Linked DNA regions of Verminephrobacter eiseniae EF01-2. The main gene of each other region encodes a partner of the protein of the gene in region 2 in a complex. Links are inferred from orthologs where the notes say so. Each region holds a gene or a part of one and is shown on either strand. Other genes may lie near its edges.

Region 1 (7,467 bases), 1.0 Mb from region 2 along the record:
TCCTTGAGCTCTTCGATCAGGGCCAGGCGCTGCGCCTTGTGCTCGGCGGCTTCGCTGCGGATATTGTCCAGCCAGAGCTCGACCACCTTGTGCGCGGCGTTGCAAGCCTCGTCGAACCGCTTCCACAGCGCGTGGTTCGGCGCGCCGCCTTGGTCGGCCTGTTTCCATTGGTCGCGCAGATGGCGCAGGGTTTCCTGCATCTTGCGTCCGCCCAGGGTCTGGCCTTCGGGGCGGGTGAGCAGCGCCTCGGCCTTGGCCACCAGGTCTTCGCGCACTTGGTCGGTGCTCCAGCGCTGCCAGCCTTCGAGTTCGCCGGCTGCCACCAGCGCGGCATGCACCTGCTGCTCCAGTTTGTCATCGATATGCTTGCCCTGCGCCTTGAGCACGGCGCGCAGCGCCGCTGCGGCGCCGGCGCTGGCCTTGCCATGGCCTTCGGCGGTTGCCTTTTCCAGCGTCGCCAGGGCTGCGCGCACCAGTTCGGTCGCTTGCGCCAGCACTTCGGGGTCGGGCTTGGGCCGGGCGGCGCGGGCGGGTTTGGCAGCGGCCTCGGCGAGCAAGCCGCGCGCGGCGCGCAACTCGTCGGCCCACACGGGCACTGGCGGCAGCGGCGCAGCGGCGTCTTCGGCGGCCGCAGCGGCCTGGGCCAGCGCCGGCTGGAACGCCTCCCACACCACCAGCAGTTGGCTGCGCGATGCCTCCAGCAGCGGCGGAAAGCGCAGGTCCACGCTGGCCCAACTGGCATCGCTGCTCAGTTGCAGGGCCTGCTCCTGCCAGTGGGCGACATCGGCGCGCAGCGCGTCGAGCGCGGCCAGCGCATCGCGCCAGGGCTTGGTGGACAGCACCTCGATGCGCTGGGCCAGCAGCACCGCCGCTTCGCGCTGCACCTGCACGCGGTGCTGCAGGTCTTCGATGACCTGCACCCGCTGCGCCACCTGTATCTTGAGCAGCGACAGCGGCTCGCGCGACAGCGGGGCGCCGGCCTTGGCGGCATCGCGCTGCCAGGCCATCGCATCGGCAATGTTGAGCTTGGGGGTCGCCAGCAGGGCCTGGGCCTTTTCCGCCCATTCGGCAGCGATGGCTTGCTGCCCCTTGGCGCGGCGGATTTCGTCCAGGCGCTCGCGCACTGCACGGGCGGCGCCCTTGTCACGCCGGCTCAGTTCCTTGAAGACTTCCTGCAATTGTTCCGGCGCGGGCTCGGTGAGCAGCCAGTCGCGAATGCGGGCGGCGCGCTCGCCGGAGGTGGCGGCGGAAAAGGCGCCACCGGTCAGCGCATCGAGTGGCTGCGGCTCGTGGGTTTTGGCCGGGGCCGGATTCACTTCAGGTGCTTCGGACATTTTGCTGCGGGGAAAAAATGAAAACATGGTATCCAGTGGATGGACGAGGGCGCCCCCGAACTCATTGCCTGAGGGCAAGCCATGGTGCCAGACCGGCTGACGCTGCGATCCCTGGTCAGGGCGACACCGGGGAGCGCCCATTATCTATAACCGCGTATGACCGCGATCGATGACCGCGCCCAACCATCGGCCCGAATGTCGGAGCAGGGCATCGAGCCTGCGAAAAACCGAAGAAAGCCCGGCGGGCAGTGCCTTGCGGCCTGTCCGCCGGGCTTGACGGCTGACACAACGGTCTTTGCCATCGATGGCCCTGCGCAAATGCGGCTGCGCAGGGCAGGGAGGCAAGGGATTGCCTCCAGGGGGGTGCCATGCAAGCGTCATCTACAACCCTTGGCATTGCCTGCCTTCGGCGGGAGATTCGGCTTCGTCCGGCGCGGCCTGCAATCTTGCAGGCCAAGCGCACCTTAGCAAAGTCGCCGTGACAACTCAAACCGGATTTCCAATGGGCGCCAGACGGCCGATTGACCGATTGGATTGGACCGGGGCCGGTCACGCCGGCGCCGCCCACTACGGGCATGCCGGGGTCTTGCAAAACCACCCTAGACCGTGGTTTTTCGGTATTTTTCATGACTTAAATATCTCAACGTCAACTTCGTTATTGTTGACTAAGCATTAAGAGGGCTTTTAGAATCCGCCGAACTCTCCAACGGGCCTGAACTAGTGTCGCGTCACCGATCAGATGTCGTAGGCTGCGCGCAGCCATCGGAGCGCAGCGCAAGGCGCATCGCGCAGCCCATACCGAGCTGTATTGGCAAGCGATGCAACGCCGCGATGCGCTTCGATGGTCAGCGCAGACCGACAGATGATCGGTGACGCGACACTAGGTAAAAACCCCAGGTCGGCTTGAGTCCCACCAGGGCAACCCGGCGCTCCAACGGCGCGCCGCCCGATTTCGATGGCGAACTGCCGGCCTCCAAGCGAGCTGCCGGGAAGGCGCCGCCCCGAACGGCGACGGCGCTTTTCCGTTGCGCTTGACAAAATAAGGAGGATCCATGACCGCTTCAGGAAAGATGATCTCCGGCATGATCGCCGCTTGTATGGCCGCCGCCCGGCACAGCCTGGACTTTGTCGGCCTGGCCGTGGCCTTTGTCGTCATGGCCTTGGTGGCCCGCCCGGACCTGCGCGAAGCGGGCGAGGCGCAGTTGATGAACTGGCTGCAAGCCCGCCAAATGCCCTCTGGCCCGCTCGACGCAGCAAAAGCCGGCGCGCGCGCCAAGGCGGGCAAGCCCGAAGACCTGCCCAGGGATCAGGCCGCCGTGACCTTCTGGCTCAGCAAGAAGTACCGCGTGGCCCCCGAGCCGCTGAGCGTGTTGGTGGCCCGGGCCTATGACGCCGGCACGCAATCGGGCATCGACCCGACGCTGATCCTGGCCGTCATGGGCATCGAATCGGGCTTCAATCCGTTTGCCCAAAGCGCCGTCGGCGCCCAGGGCCTGATGCAAGTGATGACCCGGGTGCACACCGACAAGTACCAGAACTTCGGCGGCCAGTTGGCGGCCTTCGACCCGGTGAGCAACCTGCGCGTGGGGGTCGAGATCTTGCAGGAATGCATTGCGCGCGCCGGTTCCATCGAGGGCGGCCTGCGCCATTACGTGGGCAGCGCCAACATGGTCGACGATGGCGGCTACGCCGCACGGGTCATGGCCGAGCATGCGCGTCTGCGCCAGGTGGCCAGCGCGCGGGCGCTGCCCATCTCCGGATGGGGGCAGTCAGGTGCTTGCAGCGCCTGCGCACCCCGGCCGCCGGCTTGAGCGCCCGGGGCCAGGCATCGTTGCCGCGCAGCACGGGACACAGACAGCGGTCTTGCCATGGGCCTGCCCCGCGTCGTCATCCAGACCCAGGACTTTGACCTGTCCAGCGAAATCGCTGCCTTGCGCCGCGACAACAGGGGCGTGGGCGCCGTCTGCAGCTTTGTCGGCGTGGTGCGCGACAGGAATCCGCCTTCCCGGGGCGGCCTGCCGGTCGAGGACGCGGGCGATGCCGTGCTGTCGATCGAGTTGGAGCATTATCCCGGCATGACTGAAAAATCCATCGAGGCGATGGTCGATGAGGCGGTGCGGCGCTTCGACATCGTTGGCGCGCGCGTCATCCACCGCGTCGGGCGGCTGCAACCGCTCGAGCAGATCGTGCTGGTGGCCGTGGCCAGTGCCCACCGGGGGCAGGGCTTTCAGGCCTGCGAGTTTCTGATCGACTACCTCAAGACCCAGGCGCCTTTCTGGAAAAAGGAACACACTCCCCAGGGCGTGCGCTGGGTGGACGCCCGGGTCAGCGACGACGCGGCGTTGGCGCGCTGGGGCATCATGGCCGGCAATGCCTGAGGACAGGGGACGCCGTTCGATGGTTGCGGCAAGCGCGGTCTGTGCTACATTGCGCGTCATGAACGAGTTGGCACTGGCCCTATTGCTATCCCCTTACGGGCGGAGACGGTAGGCGCACGCGCACACTTTTCCAAAAGGCCCGTATGCACCCGCAACGGGCCTTTTGTTTTTTCGGCGCCAGAGTTTTTATGTTGCGGGCCAACCCAGGTAGTACCAGGAGAGACGTCATGGCTGACAAATTGATCATTTTCGACACCACCTTGCGCGACGGCGAGCAGTCCCCCGGGGCCTCGATGACCAAGGACGAAAAACTGCGCATTGCGCGCCAACTCGAGCGGCTGAAGGTGGATGTGATCGAGGCCGGCTTTGCCGCCAGTTCCAACGGCGATTTCGACGCGGTTCGGGCGATCGCCAGCACCATCCGGGAGGCCACCATCTGCTCGCTGGCCCGCGCCAATGACCGTGATATCGCCCGTGCTGCGCAGGCGCTCGAAGGGGCGGCCAATGCGCGCATCCATATCTTCATTGCCACCTCGGCGCTGCACATGGAAAAGAAGCTGCGCATGACGCCCGGGCAGGTGCTCGAGCAGTCGCTGCAATCGGTCCGTTTCGCCCGCAATCTCGTGGCCGACATCGAGTTCAGCCCCGAGGACGGCTACCGCAGCGACCCGGATTTCCTGTGCCGCGTGATCGAGGCCGCGATCGCCGAGGGCGCCACGACGATCAATGTGCCCGACACCGTCGGCTACGCCATTCCCGAGTTGTATGGCAACTTCATCAAGATGCTGCGTGAACGGGTGCCGAACAGTGACAAGGCGATCTGGTCCGTGCATTGCCACAACGACCTGGGCATGGCGGTGGCAAACTCGCTGGCCGGCGTGAAGATGGGCGGCGCGCGCCAGGTCGAGTGCACGATCAACGGCCTGGGCGAGCGCGCCGGCAATTGCTCGCTGGAAGAGGTGGTGATGGCCGTCAAGACGCGGCGCGACTACTTTGGCCTGGACCTTGGCATCGCCACGCAGCATATCCTGGCGGCCAGCCGCATGGTCAGTCAGACCACGGGTTTTGCCGTGCAACTGAACAAGGCGATCGTGGGTGCGAATGCGTTCGCGCATGCCAGCGGAATTCACCAGGACGGCGTGCTCAAGGCCCGCGACACCTACGAAATCATGCGCGCGCAGGATGTGGGCTGGAGCGCGAACAAGATGGTGCTGGGCAAGCTCAGCGGCCGCAGCGCCTTCAAGCAGCGCCTGCAGGAGCTCGGTGTGAGCCTGGACAGCGAGGCCGAAATCAACCTGGCGTTCGCGCGCTTCAAGGAACTGGCCGACCGCAAGAGCGAGATTTTCGACGAAGACATTCTGGCGCTGGTCAGCGACGAGAGCGTCAGCGGCGACAACGAGCAGTACGGCTTTGTCTCGCTGTTCCAGCAAAGCGAGACCGGCAAGCAGCCGCACGCGCGCATCGTGTTCACGGTCAACGGACAAAATGTGCACGCCGAGGCCCAGGGCAATGGGCCGGTCGATGCCTCGCTCAAAGCCATCGAGGCGCATGTCCACAGTGGCGCCGAGATGGTGCTGTATTCGGTCAACGCCATCAGCGGCTCGACCGAGAGCCAGGGGGAGGTGACCGTGCGCCTGCAAAACAGCGGCCGTATCGTCAATGGGGTGGGAGCCGACCCGGACATCGTGGTCGCTTCGGCGAAAGCCTATTTCAGTGCGCTGAACAAGTTACAAAATAAAGCCGATCGGGTGGCGGCGCAGGGTTGAATGATCTATCTATAATTTCATGCACTTTCTTGGAAGGTCGCGCAAGATGTTGATCTTGCGCGATTTTTTTGCGGATTTCATGAACAGACCCGGCAGCGATTGCCGTTGGGGAACCACTTTGATGCGCCTTCGCCCCGTCCACCGCCACGCAGTGAACCGTTTTTTTCGCCCGATGGGCCGGGCGCTGACGAGCGTGGCCCTGGTTGCGGCCTTGATCGCGGCCCTGCTGGCGCCCGCTGCACAGGCCGGCGGGTCCCAAAAGACCCTGAGCAAAAAGCAGTCACAGAGCGCAACCGGCAGCAAGGGCAACAGGGGCAGCACCAAGGCCACGGCAACGCGCAAAGCGGCCGCGCATGCCAGGGTGGCGCGCGCCAGCGCCAAAACCGCCAGGATGCCGGCCCGGGGGGTGGCCTTCGTGCCCGCCCGGCCGTCGTTCGGGCAAATCGCGGGCCTGCACGAGGTCAGTGATCCGCTGGCCCTCCGGTCCAGTGTGGCGCTGGTGGTAGACCAGGACACGAACGAAGTGCTGCTCAGCAAGAACGACCACGCCGTGCTGCCCATTGCGTCGCTGACCAAGCTGATGACGGGCCTGCTGATCTCCCAGGCCAAGCTGCCGATGGATGAGCTTTTGACGATCACCCAGGACGATGTGGACATGGAAAAAGGCAGCCGCTCGCGCCTGACGGTAGGAACCACCCTGACGCGCGGCGCGATGCTGCACCTGGCGCTGATGGCCAGCGAAAACCGGGCGGCGCATGCGCTGGGCCGCACCTACCCCGGGGGGCTCGCGGCTTTCGTCGCGCAGATGAACGCCCAGGCACGCAGGCTGGGCATGACCGACACGCACTATGCCGAGCCTACGGGCTTGTCCAGCCGCAACCAATCGAGTGCCCGCGACCTGGCCACGCTGGTGAATGTGACCCATGCCGACCCGCTGCTGCGCGAGCTTTCCACCTCGCCGGACTATGAAGTCGAGGTAGGGCGCAAGACCCTGCAATACAACAACACCAACCGGCTGGTGAAGAACCCGACCTGGGATATCGGGCTACAAAAGACCGGCTACATCTCCGAGGCCGGGCGTTGCCTGGTGATGCAGGCACAGGTTGCCGGGCGCAAACTGATCATGGTGTTCCTGGATTCGGCCGGCAAGTTCAGCCGGATCGCAGATGCCGAGCGGGTGCGCCACTGGATCGAATCCATGCCGTCATTGACGGCGCCTGCGCGCAATTCCAGCGGATGAAGTGCCGCCGGGCTCATTCCGCGCGCACATCGGTGCGCCGGCCGGCTGCCGTTTCGCTGCGGGCCTGGGCGCCGGGCGTGTAGCCCAAGGCCAGTGATATTGCGCTGGCCGTGGCCTGCAGTTTGGGCAACCAGCTTTCATCGAGTCGGTCAGCGGGCGCGGATATCGACAGGCCGGCAATCAGCTTGCCCTGGTCGTCATGCACCCCTGCGGCCATGCAGCGCACACCCAGTTCCAGTTCCTCGTTGTCGCGTGCGATGCCGGACTGCCGCGCTTTTGCCAGTTCCCGCTCCAGCGCCGGCAACTGGGTAATGCTGTTGCGCGTGTGGCCGGCAAGCCCGGTGCGCATGGCATAGGCGCGCACCCGCTGCGGGTCGTCGAGCGCGAGAAACAGCTTGCCGGTGGAGGTCAGGTGCAGCGGCGCCCGCCCTCCGATGGCGCGCACCACCTGCATGCCGGAGCGCTCGCTGTAGGCGCGCTCGACATACACGATTTCGTCGCCCTGGCGCAGGCTCAGATTGACCGGCTGCTGGATCGATCGATGCAGGTTGCGCATGGGGATCAGTGCGGCATCGCGCACGCTCAGCCGGGCCTTGACCAGATTGCCCAACTCCAGCAAGCGCATGCCCAGGCGATAGCTGCCGGACTCCGGGTGGTCCACGAAGCGGCCCAGCGCCAAGTCGTTCAGGATGCGGTGTGCGGTCGACGGATGCAGGCCGGTCTTGGCGCTGATCTCCTTCAGCGAGATG
Region 2 (5,680 bases):
AAGTCCGAAGGCGCTGCGCCCACCGACACCTTCTGGGCCTACAGCTTCGATGCCTGGACGATCTACCTCGATGCCGCGCAGCGCGCGCTCGCCAGCAAGGCCGAGCCTGGCACGGCGCAGTTCCGGCTGGCGCTGCGCGATGCCATCGTGGGCACCAGGGAGTTGGTCGGCGCGCACAGCGTCTACAACTTCAAGCCGACCGACCGCTATGGCTCGGACGAGCGCTCGCGCGTCGTCGTCCAGCTCGACAAAGGCCAATGGAAACTGGTGCCGTAGCCCCACCGCCCAAGCCACCGGGCACAGCGCCATGACCGTCTATCGCGACCGTCCCGATCGCGTCGCAGCGCTGGTGCAGGGCGACCGGGTGCACCGCGACCTGTACCTGAGCGAGGAGCTTTTCGCGCTCGAACGACAGCACCTGTTCGCCAACACCTGGCTCTTCCTGGGCCACGCGAGCCAGGTGCCCGAGCCTGGCGACTTTGTCGCGCAAGACATCGCCGGGCGGCCGCTGCTGATGGTGCGCCAGCCCGACGGCGCAGTGCGCGCGCTGTACAACCGCTGCGCCCACAAAGGCGCGCAGTTGCTCACGGACGAGAGCGGAAACACCGGCCGCTTCTTGCGCTGCCCCTACCACGCATGGACCTACCAGCTCGACGGCGCGCCGCTCGGGCTGCCGCTGAAAAACGGCTACGAAGGCACGCAGCTCAAAGCCTGCGCATCGGGGCAGGGGCTGTCGGTGGTCAAGCATCTGAAGCTGTACCGCGACTTCGTCTTCGTGCGGCTGTCCGATACCGGCCCCTCGTTCGAGGACTACTTCGGCCCGGTGCTGGGCGCCATCGACGACATGGTCGAGCGCTCACCCGAAGGCCGGCTCAGCGTCGGCGGCGGCGTGCTGCGCAACATCATCCACTGCAACTGGAAGATCTACCTGGAGAACATCAACGACACGGTGCACCCGATGTCGACGCACGAGTCGGCCATCCATGCGGCCCGGGCGCTGCGGGACAGCCACGACCCCGGCGCCCCCAAGCCGATGGCGCTGGAGCAGATATTGCCGTTCGGCTCGGGCCACGAATTCTTCGACGCCATGGGCGCGCGCGTGTTCGCCAACGGCCACAGCGAGTTGGGCGTGAACTTCAGCATCCACTCCAACTACGCGCCGTTGCCCGAATACGAAGCCGCGCTGCGCACCGCGCACGGCCCGGCGCGCGCCGCCGAGATATTGCAACGCGCGCCGCAAAACGCGGTCTTCTATCCGAGCCTGTCCGTCAAAGGCTCGCCGCAGGCCATCCGCGTGATCCGGCCGCTGGCGGCCAACCGCACGCTGATCGAGGCCTGGAGCCTGCGCGCGGCTGGCGCGCCGGCGCTGCTGTTCGAGCGCGCGATGAGCTACAACCGCCTCGTGTTCTCGCCGATGTCGGTGCTCGCGCACGACGATGTGCACCTGTTCGAGAGCATCCAGCAGGGCCTGCGCGCCGACGGCAACGAGTGGGTCAGCCTGCACCGCAACCACGACGCCGCCGAGACGCAGCAGGCCAGCGTGACCACCAACGGCACGAACGAACTGCTGATGCGCAACCAGTTCCGCGCCTGGGCCCAGTCGATGGTGGCAGGCATGGAGGCCGGGCCATGAACGATCCGCGCGATTTCGTCGCCCACGAGGCGGCGCTGCTCGACAAGCGCCGGTTCGACGAATGGCTCGCCCTGTTCACCGCCGACGGCCACTACTGGGTGCCGCTGCTCGGCGCGGCGCAGGCCGACCCGTATTCGCACAACTCGCTGGCCTATGAAGACCGGCTGCTGCTGCAATTGCTCCAGCAGGGCCTGCGCGCCGACGGCAACGAGTGGGTCAGCCTGCACCGCAACCACGACGCCACCGAGACGCAGCAGGCCAGCGTGACCACCAACGGCACGAACGAACTGCTGATGCGCAACCAGTTCCGCGCCTGGGCCCAGTCGATGGTGGCAGGCATGGCGGCCGGGCCATGAACGATCCGCGCGATTTCGTCGCCCACGAGGCGGCGCTGCTCGACGAGCGCCGGTTCGACGAATGGCTCGCCCTGTTCACCGCCGACGGCCACTACTGGGTGCCGCTGCTCGGCGCGGCGCAGGCCGACCCGTATTCGCACAACTCGCTGGCCTATGAAGACCGGCTGCTGCTGCAATTGCGCGTGCAGCGCCTGCAGAACCCGCGCGCGCATTCGCAGCACCCGGCCAGCCACAGCCAGCACGTGCTGTCTGCGGCGCGCATCGAACGCGAAGCAGACGGCCAGGCATGGCTGCGCACGCCGTTCCTCTACGTCGAGGCGCGCGGCCAGGAGCAGACCCTGCTGAGCGGCACGGCGCGCCACCACCTGGTGCGCACGCCCGCCGGTTGGTCGATCCGCGCCAAGCGCATCGATCTGCTCGGCGCCGGGCGCGCATTGCCGGCGATCCAGTTGTTCATTTGAACCACCTGCCCACCACCCCACCACCCCACCGGAGCCACGACATGAAGCAGCGCCTGATGCAGACCTGGACACGCGGCGCACTCGCTGCGGCGCTGGCCGCCTGGTGCGTTGCGAGCGCGCAGGCGGGCGACCTGAAGGTCGGTCTGAGCGTGTCGCTGTCGGGGCCGAACTCCTCGGTCGGCGTGCCCTACGCCAAGGGCATGCAGGCCGCGCTGGCCTACCAACCCGCGGTGGATGGCCGCAAGGTCCAGCTCATCGTGCTGGACGACGGCTCGGACCCGAGCAGCGCCGGGCGCAACGCGCGCAAACTGATCGAGGAAGAAAAGGTCGACTTGCTGATGGGCACCTCCGGTGTGCCGGCGGCCATCGCCATGGCGCAGGTGGGCAAGGAGGCGAAGACGCCCATGATCGGCCTGACGCCCATCTTGCTCGACCCGAACGAGAACCCGTGGGTGGTCACCGTGGCGCAGCCGGTGCAGTTGATGATCGACGCGGTCGTCGAACGCATGAAGCGCAACAAGGTGCGGACGGTGGGCTACATCGGCTTTTCCGACGCCTGGGGCGACCTGGTGTACGACACGCTGATGAAGGCGGCGTCCGGCGCCGGCATCGAGGTGGTGGGCAACGAGCGCTATGCGCGCGCCGACCCGTCGGTGACCGGACAGGTGCTCAAGCTCGTCGCGCTGCGGCCCGACGCGGTCATGACCGGCGGCTCCGGCACGCCGGGCGCGCTGCCGTTCCTGGCGCTGCAAGAGCGCGGCTTCAAAGGGGGTGTGTACGGCCAGCACGGCCTGATCAACCCCGACTTCGTGCGCGTGGTCGGCACAGCCGGCCAGAACGCGCTGATGCCGACCGGCCCGGTGATCGTGGCCGAGCAGTTGCCGCCCGACCACCCGACCAGGAAGATCGCGGCCAGCTTCCGCGCGGCATTCCGGAAGGTGCACCAGGCGCCGACGAGCGATGCCTTCTCGGCCTACTCGTTCGACGCCTGGCTGGTGTTCGCCGACGCCGCATCGCGCGCAATGAAAAAGGCGCAACCGGGCACGCCCGAGTTCCGCGTGGCGCTGCGCGACGCCATCGTCAGCACGAAGGAAGTGGTGGGCACACACGGCGTCTACAACTTCAAGCCCGGCAGCCTCTACGGCGTGGACGAACGCGCCCGCGTGATCGTCAGGCTCGACAACAGCCAATGGAAGCTCGCTCCTTGAAGCGCTGGCTGAATCCGCCCGCGACGGACGCATCCGCCGCGTGACGGGTTTTTTTGGCCCGCCGGTGCCCCGACAGGCGTCTTGATCGAGGAGTAAAGACCGTGCCACCCCGCAGTGCGTTGGACCACGTCCACCGCGCCGGCGGTGGCCGGCTGCGTCGCCCGTATCGTGGCGGCGCAGCGCTGGTACGCCTGGCCCGGCAACTTTCTGCAGAGGCGGCCTCCGCGCCTGTGGCGCCCCCTTTGCGTGCCCGCGCCCAGTCCGCGCCCGCCTGCACCCGACTGCGCCCGCCCGCGCCCATCACCCGCCGGTCACGGGTGGAAAGAACGCGACCTCGGCCCCGTCGATCAGGGGGGCTGTTTCCTCGCTCAGACACTGGTTCAGCGCCATGCGCACGGCCCGGTGGCGGGCCAGGCTGGCGGCCGGGGCGCCGCCACGGGCGATCAGCTCGTCGCGCAGCGCGCCCAGCGTGGCCGCCGTCGTCTCTACGGACTCGCTGCCCTGGCCCATGGCCTCGCGGATGGCGGCGAAGTAACGCAGCGTGACCTTCATCACAGCAGTTGCGAAAACGCAATGAACTGCACGCTGTCGCCCGGTGCAATGGTCTGGCCGGCCGGGTTGTCGACCACGCCGTCGCCCCAGGCGGCGGAACTGAGCACGCCGGAGCTTTGGTTGCCAAACAGTTCCAACCCGCCCATCGGGTGCTGGCGCACGCGCAGGAATTCGCGGCGCTGATCGGCCTTGGGCCAGGCGAAACGGGCGCTGGCGGCGATGGGTTTCGGGGCCACGTCGGTCATGCCCTGCAAGCGCAGCACAAAGGGCCGCACCAGCAACGCAAAGGTCAGAAAGCTCGACACCGGGTTGCCGGGCAGCCCGATGAAGTGCGCCGGCCCGACCCGGCCGTAGGCGAAGGGTTTGCCGGGCTTGATCGCGATCTGCCACAGGTCCAGCCGCCCCAGCGCCTGAACGGCGGGTTTGACATGGTCTTCTTCGCCCACCGAGACGCCGCCACTGGTCAGGATCAGGTCATGCGCAGCGCTGGCGGCCTGCAGGGCTTGTTCGGTGGCCTCGCGCTGGTCGGGGACGATGCCCAGGTCGCTCACCTCGCATGCCAGGCGCAGCAGCATCGCGCGCAGGAAGAATCGGTTGCTGTTGTAGATGGCGCCGGGGCGCATCTGCCCGGGCGGCACGGTGCCGGGCATGACCAGTTCGTCGCCGGTGGAAAACAGCGCCACCCGTGGGCGGCGCGCCACTTGCAGCCGGTCCAGGCCGATGCTGGCGGCCAGGCCCAGCGTAGCCGGCGTCAGGCGCGTGCCGGCCGTCAGCACCACGGCGCCACGGCGAATGTCTTCGCCCGCATGGCGCAGCCATTGGCCGGGCTGGGGCCGGGCGTTGATCTGCACCTGGCCCAGGCCGTGATCGGGCGATGTCTGGCCGCTGCCGGAGGGCATCTGAGCGCTGCCGGATGGCGTCTGGCGCTCGACGGCCAGGGCCTGACAGTCTTCCTGCAACACGATGGCGTCGGCTCCCGCAGGCATCGGGGCGCCGGTGAAGATGCGCGCGGCGCTGCCTGGTGGCAGCGCTGCGCAGGCGCTGCCTGCGGTGATGCGCTGCGCTACCGGCAAGACGCTGCCCGGTGCCGTTACATCGGCGCAGCGCACGGCGTAGCCGTCCATCGCGCTATTGTCCTGCGCCGGCACTTGCAGCGCCGAGATGCAGTCTTGCGCCAGCACGCGGCCATCGGCGTCGAGCGTGCTCACCTGGTCGGTGGCCGGCAGGGGCCGGGCCTGGGCCAGTAGCTCGGCCAGTGCTTCGTCCAGGGGTTTCAGGGGTTTCATTGCGGGGCGCATCGCAGCCTTCCTCCATGCAGTGGCCGCTCGTACCCGAAGCGCTGTCCTTGCCGGATCAGCCAGCCGGCGACCTGGTCCGGGGCGTCGAGGTCGAGCACGGGCAGCGTCGTCGGCACGGGCAGGCGGTGCGCTGCGTTGGTGGCCACGGCGACCACGCAGTCGTCCCCGGGGT

Evidence for each region. Proteins that work in one complex are often made in the same cells at the same time.
Region 1: the proteins of VEIS_RS12980 (region 2) and VEIS_RS17575 are in contact, whole or in part, in a crystal structure (PDB 1FMA), measured with the Escherichia coli proteins. The link is inferred for Verminephrobacter eiseniae EF01-2 from one-to-one orthologs.

Annotation. Positions count from the first base shown.
Region 1 is NC_008786.1:4,008,891-4,016,357, reverse strand. Bases 2,064-4,957 are described here. They hold VEIS_RS17575 (molybdenum cofactor biosynthesis protein MoaE), read left to right. Parts: upstream 2,064-3,202; coding sequence 3,203-3,712; downstream 3,713-4,957. Other genes in these bases: VEIS_RS17570 (2-isopropylmalate synthase), read left to right, coding at 3,940-4,957; VEIS_RS17580 (lytic transglycosylase domain-containing protein), read left to right, coding at 2,405-3,145; VEIS_RS31220 (hypothetical protein), read right to left, coding at 2,180-2,311. Outside these bases: VEIS_RS17585 (DUF349 domain-containing protein), read right to left, coding at 1-1,334; more of VEIS_RS17570, read left to right, coding at 4,958-5,478; VEIS_RS17565 (serine hydrolase), read left to right, coding at 5,600-6,718; VEIS_RS17560 (IclR family transcriptional regulator), read right to left, coding at 6,732-7,467. UniProt on the Escherichia coli protein: Converts molybdopterin precursor Z to molybdopterin. This requires the incorporation of two sulfur atoms into precursor Z to generate a dithiolene group. The sulfur is provided by MoaD.
Region 2 is NC_008786.1:3,008,888-3,014,567, reverse strand. What follows is about bases 2,585-5,584. They hold VEIS_RS12980 (MoaD/ThiS family protein), read right to left. Parts: upstream 4,211-5,584; coding sequence 3,959-4,210; downstream 2,585-3,958. Other genes in these bases: mobB (molybdopterin-guanine dinucleotide biosynthesis protein B), read right to left, coding at 5,493-5,584; VEIS_RS12975 (molybdopterin molybdotransferase MoeA), read right to left, coding at 4,210-5,496; VEIS_RS12985 (ABC transporter substrate-binding protein), read left to right, coding at 2,585-3,658. In the rest of the region: VEIS_RS13005 (ABC transporter substrate-binding protein), read left to right, coding at 1-276; VEIS_RS13000 (aromatic ring-hydroxylating dioxygenase subunit alpha), read left to right, coding at 308-1,633; VEIS_RS30545 (aromatic-ring-hydroxylating dioxygenase subunit beta), read left to right, coding at 1,630-1,989; VEIS_RS12990 (aromatic-ring-hydroxylating dioxygenase subunit beta), read left to right, coding at 1,986-2,450; more of VEIS_RS12985, read left to right, coding at 2,492-2,584; more of mobB, read right to left, coding at 5,585-5,680. UniProt on the Escherichia coli protein: Involved in sulfur transfer in the conversion of molybdopterin precursor Z to molybdopterin.